3 regions of the Hydrogenispora ethanolica genome follow, and region 2 is predicted to be linked to each of the others. Evidence: riboswitches for the same ligand, from Rfam matches in the RefSeq annotation. Region 2 holds a riboswitch; each other region holds the start of a gene.

Region 1 (3,262 bases), on a different contig from region 2:
ACTTCCGGACGGGGCCTGCTTGGCCTGCAGGCTGGGTCCGGCCATGATCACGGCCGTCAGCACCATGATGACCAGGCCGCATCGCCAATATTTTTTCAAAAAACTCCGCCTCCTTCTCCCGCCGGCCCTGGATGAACAACAAAGGGCTTCACGCTTTATTTCTGCGCGTCAGGATCGTGGATAAATAATTGATCGTTTGGTCGCCGATCTCAGTTACGTCGCGCACCACTTGCTCGTCCTCCAAACCGCACCGGCTGACCATTACCGCGTTCTCGGCCAATCCGTGCCGTTTTAGCGTCTCGATAAGTTTTTGATAGTTTTTATACACCTTCATCAGTACGACATTGTCCGACCTTGCCAGCACCCGGTCGAGTTGCTCCGGGGTCAGCGTCGCCGGGACAACGCTTAAGGTATCATTCCCTTCGGCCAGCGGATAACCCAGTTTGCTGGCCATGGCGCAAAAAGCCGGCACCCCGGGGATGGTCTCCACGGGGTAACCGCAGTTCTCCAAGAGATGAAAGATATAGATATAGGTACTATAGAACATCGGATCGCCCAATGTTAAAAATACGACTTTTTTCCCCGCCGCCAGCAATTCCAGAATGGTATTTTTATTGTTTTCCCAGGCTTCCGATAAAGTTTCGCCATCAAACACCATCGGGAAAACCAACCTCACGATGGGGACTCCCGCTTTCAAAAAAGGTTGGGCAATGGTCAGTGCCGTGCTTTCATCCTTTTTCTCGGTTTTGGGCGCAATGACGACATCCGCTTGCTGAATCGCCCGAATCGCTTTGACAGTAAGCAGTTCGGGATCACCGGGACCCACGCCGACCCCATAGAATACTCCCGCCATCCATATACCTCGCTGATTTGAACTTCGCCTGCATTCTTGAAAATAGGGCAAAACCAACCCCGGCCGCCCGCGGATAGCGTTGATCCTGCCCTTCAGACTTTGCTATTGAATAACCGGAATGGGCGGCTTGTCCTTGCTCCGCTCCTTATACTTGTTGTCGATGGCGTCCCGCACGTGTTGGACATAAATGTCCTGAACCGCGGGATTTTCACCCAAGCCGTGGAGGTAACTATCCACTTTGAATCCGGCTTTGAGCAGCTGCGATTTGAATGAATCCTCTTCGTCGCCGGCCATATCGTTGTTGGCATGGTCTCCGGCAACCAGCATAAAGGGGACCAGGGTCACTTTCTCAATCCCATTTTGCTTGAGTTTCTCGGTGAGATTTTCAAACGTCGGATAGCCTTCCACCGTGAACACGAACACCTTTTTGAGGCCCGCATCCTCCAGTTTTAATTGCAGCGCGGCATAGGCGGTGTTGGCCGGGTTTACGCCGCCGTGTCCCATCAGGGCGACGGCTTCATGGGCCCCAAGCTTCGGCAGTTGCGCTTGTAAAGCCTTGATGACGATCAAATAATCGTCGGGTTTTTCGCCCTCCTGTCCCGTGTAATAGAGCAGCGGACGGCCCACCGACAGTTTGGCGAAGGCTTTGTCGTAGCTTGACACCGAATTCATGAGTTTTTCATATTCCTCACCGGGCTCGATGTGCAGCGGCTGGATGATTGCTTCGCTGTAACCGTCCGCTTTCAACCGCTCCAATGCTTGCTTTTCGGTGTCAAATTTTAAGCCGCGATCGGCCAGTCTTTGAATGATGATCCGGGAGGTAAAGGCTTCCCGGACTTCATAACCGGGGAAAGCGGCGCGGATTTTCTCCTTCACCGCCGCGGTGGTCACTTGGTGGGTATCCATGTAAGTGGTGCCGAAACTAACGACCAAGATGGCTTTTTTCACTGGCTTTGCCTCCGCGGCGTGAGTTTTTGGCCCAAAAGTCATTCCAAAATTAAAAGTTGTCAAAAGCGCGATCGTGATCAACCAAAAACTTTTTTTCATTGGTATCACTCCTTCATTCTCTGATTACTCTGGAATATCATCCGAATATAGCCGTAGGCCCTGGCATCACCTCCCATCAAGAACTCCTTACGCGGCTCGGGAGGCTCAATATCCAAAGGCGCACCAATCCAATAAAAATCCCGGCTAAAATAGCCGGGATGGAGTAATACGCGATTGCATAGAATCCCCTTCCCGTCGCTCGTAGGTATAACGGAGATTGTTCAATAGGCAGTTATCCTGGCTCTGGATCTTCGCTTACCCAAACCTTCCCAGAATTCTCATTCCAGTGGCATTCTCTTGGGCTTGCTCCCCATTACAGTGGCGGGACCGCGTCGGCGTTGCACCGTTCTTCCCTATTAAGCCCCGAAGGGCACCTATCTCATTCCATATTCAATTAGCGGTTATCTTATCAATCGATTCTAAAAGACACACCTGCGCTAAAGCGCGGGAACCAACAAATTTTCAGCAATTTCACTTTTTTATGGACTCGCCCATTACTTAACATAAATTCTATCATGAATTCGCCTAATGTCAATCCAATTCGCAACGAATGGGCCCTGGAAAATAATAAACCAACCCAAGCTTTCATTGGGATTCTCCGCTTTTATTCCGCAAAGGTGGCGGCTTCCTGTTTTTCATATCCGCCGCCACCCGACGCGTACCATTTTTATTCTGCTAACGATGTTTCAACCTAAACCAACCCCAACGCCCGCGCAATCTGCGCGATGAGGAAACAGACCAGAACCGCCACTCCGGTGGGAATTAACGCGGCCAGTAATGTCCATTTCACGCTTTGAGTCTCCTTGCGAATGGTCAGCAACGTTGTGGCGCAGGGAAAATGCAGCAGCGAAAAAAGGATCATATTCAAGGCGGTCAACCAGGTCCACCCGTTATTGATCAGGAGCCGGCGCAGGGCATCAATACTGTCCAGCTCGAGCATGGCTCCCTGAGACATGTAACACATCATTAGAATGGGCACAACAATTTCATTGGCGGGTAAGCCCAATAAGAAAGCCAGGATAATAAAACCATCCAATCCAAGCAGCTGCCCAAAGCCTTGGAGCCAGCCTGCCAAGTACCCGATAATGCTGAGATCCCCGATATGAATATTGGCCAGTATCCAAGTTATCGCGCCGGCCGGCGCCGCTACGACAACGGCCCTCATTAAGACAAACAGCGTCCGGTCTAGCACGGAACGGATTAGCAACGACCCTACTTTCGGTATCCGATAGGGCGGGAGCTCCAAGGTAAATGTGGAAGGAATCCCTTTCAACAAGGTTTTTGACAAAAGCCACGATACCGATAAGGTAATCAGAACTCCCAGGACAACGACCACGGCTACCAACCCCGACGCGGCGAAAC
Region 2 (3,262 bases):
TCAACCGGTTCGCCGATTTCACCACCGTTCCCGCGACTCCCAGCGCGGCCCGGTTCTTCAATACCATTTTTCCGTGGGCCTTCGGCGAAGCCAAAAGCAACGGACCGGAGTGGCTGACCCGGACCGAGCTGCGGCTGTCCCTGGACGGTACCTTAAAACCATTATACTCGCTTAATACCATCCAGCCGCTTTGGACCAACCAGCCCACCGATCTGCTCTTCTGGCAGAGCCGGGTCAGCGCCGACTCCACCGGCACCACGCCCACGCTCAATGTGGGGGCGGGTTATCGCAAGCTGTTGGACGGCCAGAGCCGGCTCCTCGGGGTCAACGGCTTTTACGATTATTCTTACGATACCGATCGCTCCCGGGCCGGAGTCGGGTTGGAATTTTTCGCCGGACAACTGGAGACCCGGCTCAACGGTTATTTTGTCCTGAATGGCGGCCTGCGGCGCCTGCCCGGCGATTCGTCCGGCCAGGGGAACGTGGCGGCCGGCTACGATCTGAAGATCGGCGGCCCCTTGCCGGAAATGCCTTGGCTGACGCTGTATGCCAGCAAACAGGTTTATTTTCACGAACGTTCCGCCGATGTAGCCACGCTGCAATTCCGGACCGGCTTGCGGCTCACCCCGCATTTCAGCGTCAAGCTCGGGTATGCCGTGAATCCGGTGGTGGAGTCGGTACTGTTCAACTACACCTTCGGACCGTCCAGCCTGCCTTCGTTGAAAACTTACCAACAGCAACAGGAAAACGCGGCGATGGGCGCGAAACTGCTGCAATCGGTGCAACGCGACAACACGATCCACATCGAAAAATGAAACGCCGGCGCGCCCGGAGCATTCGGCAAACGCTCTCCGCGTGAAGGCAAACCATCCTGTCCGCTTTTTTAAACCAATTCGAACCGGTTTCGCAAATATTTGAAGTTGCGTAAATGCCAATGAAACTCTATAATATTTCAAAGACTCTCGCACCTTCTTCATAAAAATCGTATATCTTCAAGGTGCCTAACGGCTTGATAGGGAAACCGGTGCGATTCCGGTACGGTCCCGCCACTGTAACAGGGGAATTCGTTGACAGCTATATCAGTTGAATTGAATTTCTAAAGCATCATGTTCCTAAGCTGGCCATGATGGAATAATGAAGAAATTTATTTCATCCCATATAGACCCACTGGGTAATTCCGGGAAGGGGTCAACGCGTCATGATCCTGAAGTCAGGAGACCTGCCTTGAAAAGATTGGAATCTGACCTACGGTCGATAGGGGGATGATGTCTCATGGCATGGTTATTCCGGCCTTTGACCCCATTCATCGGGTTAAAGGCCTTTTTTACTGTCCTCGCGCCATGGCGGCCCGGCTAGCGGCGGCGCCTCTCCTGCCATCTGGCCGGCATAGGGAGCCGGCAACCCAAAAAGCAAAGGGGGACTTTCATTGAAACGTTCGTTCTGGAGTTGGATCCCATTGACCCTCGCCATTGCGCTTTGCGGTTATCCCGTGGCCAGCGCGGCGACGGAGACCGATACATACGAGGAAGCAGAAGTGGTGGTTACCGCCAGCCGGGTACAGCAGCCGCAGGCACAGGCGCCGGGGACCACCGAAGTCATCACCAGGCAGGATATCGAGGCATCCGGTACGGAGCAGGGGAGCGTGGCCCAGGCGCTGTCCGCCAACGGTCAGCCCATCGCCCAATACAGCGGCACCGGCACGGCCAGCATCCGGCTGGACGGCGCCGATTCCCAGCAGACCCTGGTGATGGTCAACGGGGTTCCGGCCAATACCGGGACCCTGGGTATGGTTGACCTGAGCGCGTTCCCGGCCGCCAGCGTCGAGCGGATCGAGGTGACCCACGGGCCGCTCTCGGCGTTATACGGCGCAAATGCCCTAGGCGGCGTGGTCAATATCATCACCGATCTGACCGGAGAGCCGCAAAATCAGGTGTCGCTGGCGGGCGGCACCTTCGATACCGGCCGCTTCAACGTGACCACCATCCAGGAACGCTGGGGTTTTGCCATCGGCCGCAATATCACCGACGGTTCGCGCGCCCGCTCGGATCTGGCTGCCAACTATTTCACGGGCCAATACAATTTCTTTGAGGAAGAGGACAACTACCTTAAGTTATACCTCCAGGCCACTAGCAAGCAGATTGAGGTCCCGGGCTCAGTCGCCTATCCGGTATTTCAGGGGGAACAGTCGGACGACAGTTATACAGTCAACTTGAACGGCAAAAGCCAATTCCTCGCGGGCACTTGGGAATATAAACTTTATCATCAGTTTTGGGACGAGGACTATGATCAGCCCGCCTACGCCGGGGCGCCCTATTATCAACTGGAGGACCACGGCCGTTACCGTTCGAAAGTCCTGGGCAGCGACATCGCCGGGACTTACACCCTTGGGGAGCATGAGATTCTGGGCGGCCTGACCGTGAAACAAACCAAGTTCGAGAGCGACAAGGCCGGCGCTCATACCCAGGACGACTGGGCGTTTTTCGCCCAGGACACTTACAGGCCGATCCCGGGCCTGAGCCTCATCGGCGGACTGCGCCAGGACCACAGCTCGCAATTCGGCTCCGAGCTCTCGCCCCGGGTGAGCCTCGTCCAACAGGTCGGCGACGCGCTGACGCTGAAATATGGTTATGGGGAGGCCTACCGGGTCCCGACCATCAACGATCTGTATTGGGATCAGGTCGGCATGTACAGCAATCCCGATCTCCGGCCGGAGCGGGGCCGGCGCTTCGACATCAGCGCCGAATACCGGCAAGGCGTCTCGACCTGGACGGTCAATCTCTTTCGGAACCGCCTCCGGGACGGGATCCAATGGACGCCCGTGGATCTGTCGAACCCCTTGGGAAATTGGTTGGTCGACAATGTTGCCCGTTCCAAGGTCAATGGGGTTACGATCGGCTGGAAGGGGACCTGGCAACTGCTCACCGGCTGGGTCAATTACCATTGGCTGGACCGGGAAGATGACGCCTATGGCACCGGGAATTATCAAGCCGGCAACTTTTTTGGCAAAAACCAGGTGGATTTGGGCTTGACCCTAGGGGATCCCAAGGCTAACCTGAATTTGAACTGGAAGTTCGTTCGCAACCGGACGTGGTCCGGTTCGGAGCTGTCCGGTTACAACGTGGGCGATCTGAATTTCCGATACCGCTTTACCCCTTCATTCGCCATGAGCCTGGGCATTGCCAATCTGACCGACCAGGAGTACGCCGTGTACAGCGGTTACCCCATGCCGGGCCGGGCCGGATTGCTGACTGCGAAGTATTCT
Region 3 (3,262 bases), on a different contig from region 2:
TGAGCGTGCGCGGGGCGACCTCGGCGCCGCGCGGGACAATAATGGTGATCTCCAGGCCCTGCCGGATCGGGGTTTCGTCCACCGCCTGCAGGATCATCCGCCGGGGTACCGGATTGATGGCCGGCTCGCCGGGGGGAACCGGCAGCCCGGGTTTGGTCACCCGGCCCACGCCGGCTCCGCCGTTGAGAACGACCGCCGTCCCGGGAAGCCGCCGGATCTCCGCCCGGATGAGCAGCCCATGGGTGACATCGGGATCGTCGCCGGCATCCTTGACGATCTCTCCGTAATAGGCGCCGGGATCGCTATCGACCCTGCCGCAACTTTGGACCGGAATCTCAAGCTTCCCTCCCTGAAGCAGGCTGACCTCCACCGTGTGGTTTTCCTCCCCGGCCATGCAAAGCAAGGCCGCTTTGACCGCTGCTGCGGCGGCGGTCCCGGTGGTAAAGCCCTGGCGCAACCCGTTCATGGCTTTGGAGCGTCCCGTTCCAGATTGAGATCCTCCAATTCCGGGCCAAACAAGGATTCCAGCTCCAGCCGGAGCTTTCGCGCGATGGCCGGGTTCTTGCCCGACGTCGAAATGGCCACCAATAAATCACCGCGCCGGATGATCGCCGGGAAGATGAAGTCCGAGTCCGCCGCATCCGCCGCGGAACTCACCCACAGGTTGCGCCGCCGGGCTTCGCCCACGATCCGGCGGTTGACATCCGGGTCATCGGTGGCTGCAATGACCAGGGCGGCTCCGGCCAAATGCTCCGGCCTAAAGCACTCCGCCCGCCATTGGATCCTTTGCGCCGCCGCGAGCGGTCCCAATTCCGGGGCCAGCTTGGGAGCGACCACCGTAATGACGGCATTGGCCTCCAGCAACCGCTGGATTTTGCGGGTCGCCACCTTGCCGCCGCCGACGATCAGGACCGGCTTGGCTTTGAGGGAGACGACCACTGGAAAGAAATGATTCTGCAGGGGCACCGCCGGCCGCAAGGCTTCATTCTTGGCGTTGGCAATCGAAAGGTACACCAGTTTGCGTAATTGTTGCGCCCAGGCCCGCTCCAGCTCTTGTTGCAACCGTTCGTCTTCCACCCGCCGCAATAAGGTTTCCAGGGAAAGTTGTCCGGCTTCGATGATCTGCCGGCTGCGTTCGGCGATATCCAACTCCTGCTCGCGCTGGTAAAGCGCGAGCACGGTCTCGGACACGGCCGCCGCGATGATCAGCTCGGCCCGGGGCAGCTCCGACTGCCGGCGCTCCATATTCCGGGCGGCCAGCTGTTTCAGATCGTTCAGCCCGTAATAGGCCAACCCCGGATATTCCAGAGACGGCGGTGCGATGACCGGCGGGGACGAGAGCTCGATCAACAGTCTCGGACCGCTCAAGCCGGCCAATTGCGCTCCTGAAATTAAAATGCGCCCCGCTCCCGACACTCCGATTACCACCTGGAAGTCCTCCAGACAACGGGGCAATTCGGATGGCGGACTCCAACCGCCGTCGAAATGCCGCGCCAACTCGGCGGCCCGCTCCGGATTCCGGCCGGCAATGAAGTGAGGCTGGATCCGGTTGACGGCAAGGATCTCCGCGATTCCCCGGGCCAGGTTGCCGGTGCCGATGAGCAGGGCCCGTCCCGGCGGCGATTCCGCATGAGCGCGGATTATCTGCCAGACCAAACCGGGGTAGCTGAGATTGCCGCTGGCGATCGCTGTCTGTTGCCGGACTTTTTTGCCGGCCGCCAGGGCATTGCGGAAAACCAGATCGAGCATGGGGCCAACCCGGCCTTCCCGCCGGGCCTCGCGGAAGCATTCCTTCACTTGCGCCGCGATCTCGTGCTCGCCGATGAGGGGCGATTCCAGCCCGGCGGTCACCCGCATCAGGTGCTCGACGGCAGCCGGGCCAAAACGGATCCGGAATTGCTCCGCCAGGGATTCCCCGCCCTTACAGGCCTGCAGCAACCGTTCCCGCAATGTTGGCGGCAAGTCCGCACCCGGCGCATACCCGAAGCACTCCCAACGGTGGCAGGTCTGCAGGATGGCGGCTTCGGCGCCGGGCAGATCGCCCAGGACCCGTGCCACGGCTGAAGCTGCCTCCCCACTGTGGAGATACGCCCATAGCGCTTGTTGATTCCGATCGCAGCCGACTTGGAAAAGCATTCTTGCTCCAAAAAAACCCTGCCAATGGCAGGGTGAATTTAACAGACGTAAACTTGACCCCAATCCGCGAAGGCCGGTGTAAATCTCTCTGGCAGGTCTCCTGACTGCCGTTTCGACGGAGAGTACGCCTTCCCTTGCGGTGGCAATGTATCTCCTCTGCGGCTACAGTGGCGGGTCCGTGGACTTGAGGGGTTCCCTTGTCGCTTCCCTATTATCCCGAAGGCACCAGAGAATCTATGTATAAATTGATCAGGATATTCGCTTTTATTCTGCCATCTCCTCTTTATTTTATCGAAGTTGAATCAAATTTCGAATAAGCAGCATGGTCCCTAAAGCCGACCCTGATGGAAAATTTAAGGGATTGAATCGCGTAGACGGCAAAAATCCGGATCATATGCCGCAATTTCCGCCCAAAATAGAAACTCCGGGACGCATCTCCCGGAGTTAAGGGCCCACCCAGTGCGAAGGAGTTCTGGTGATTCTACCACTTTTTGCAACAACTGGCCTGGCTCAAAGAATTGACTTTCGGGAAAACATCCACTTTGGTGATGACATCCAGTTGAGTCCATTCGGATACTTTCACGAGCACATGAGCGATGACTTTCACATCTACCCTGGCCTCATCGTCGCATTTGCAGGATGGTTTCAAGATAAAATCGGTATCAATATCCAGTACATGATTTTGAACCTCGGTGAACGGGGTCTTCTTAATACCCGGAATTTCCACGGTCAGCGTGAAGGGGGAATCCTCCTGGAAGTCACGCACGACGCCATCGGGATCAACATACAGGATCTGGATGTGAACCGTTCCCTGTTTCACGACTTTGCCAAAGAAAACATGATCCTCGAAATTTTTTAAATCAGCATCAATATTGATAATTTTAATCGCATTGAGCGAAACCGTATTTTGGAATACCAGCTGTCCGACAGCCTCACCGACCACTTTCAGGACTTTGATCCGCTCGGTCGTTGCCCGCACCTGCTGATGATCGCCCAGGGAAGAGTAGCAAAAACAGCTCATTTGGTAATCCTCCTTTGATGGTCCTTTACAATATACCTGAATCCGTGATTTAAGTTTACGGAAACGACCTAAATCCCCAAGAATTGCAAAGAATCAAGAGGGGAA

The links. A riboswitch is a leader RNA that binds a small molecule or an ion and turns the genes downstream of it on or off. The one in region 2 is predicted to bind cobalamin.
Region 1: it holds a riboswitch for cobalamin, as region 2 does, so the genes downstream of both, EDC14_RS17680 (sirohydrochlorin cobaltochelatase) here and EDC14_RS26790 (TonB-dependent receptor plug domain-containing protein) in region 2, are expected to answer to the same signal.
Region 3: it holds a riboswitch for cobalamin, as region 2 does, so the genes downstream of both, EDC14_RS04465 (NAD(P)-dependent oxidoreductase) here and EDC14_RS26790 (TonB-dependent receptor plug domain-containing protein) in region 2, are expected to answer to the same signal.

What each region holds. Positions count from the first base shown of each region.
Region 1 is NZ_SLUN01000024.1:53,518-56,779, forward strand. It holds gene EDC14_RS17670 (ABC transporter substrate-binding protein) at 1-99, opposite strand, end outside; gene cobI (precorrin-2 C(20)-methyltransferase) at 149-853, opposite strand; gene EDC14_RS17680 (sirohydrochlorin cobaltochelatase) at 956-1,843, opposite strand; cobalamin riboswitch at 2,111-2,293, opposite strand; gene EDC14_RS17685 (nucleoside recognition domain-containing protein) at 2,592-3,262, opposite strand, start outside.
Region 2 is NZ_SLUN01000013.1:10,370-13,631, forward strand. It holds gene EDC14_RS11595 (inverse autotransporter beta domain-containing protein) at 1-815, shown strand, start outside; cobalamin riboswitch at 979-1,241, shown strand; gene EDC14_RS26790 (TonB-dependent receptor plug domain-containing protein) at 1,427-3,262, shown strand, end outside.
Region 3 is NZ_SLUN01000004.1:25-3,286, reverse strand. It holds gene cbiD (cobalt-precorrin-5B (C(1))-methyltransferase CbiD) at 1-466, opposite strand, end outside; gene EDC14_RS04465 (NAD(P)-dependent oxidoreductase) at 463-2,058, opposite strand; cobalamin riboswitch at 2,210-2,381, opposite strand; gene EDC14_RS04460 (DUF3794 domain-containing protein) at 2,618-3,157, opposite strand.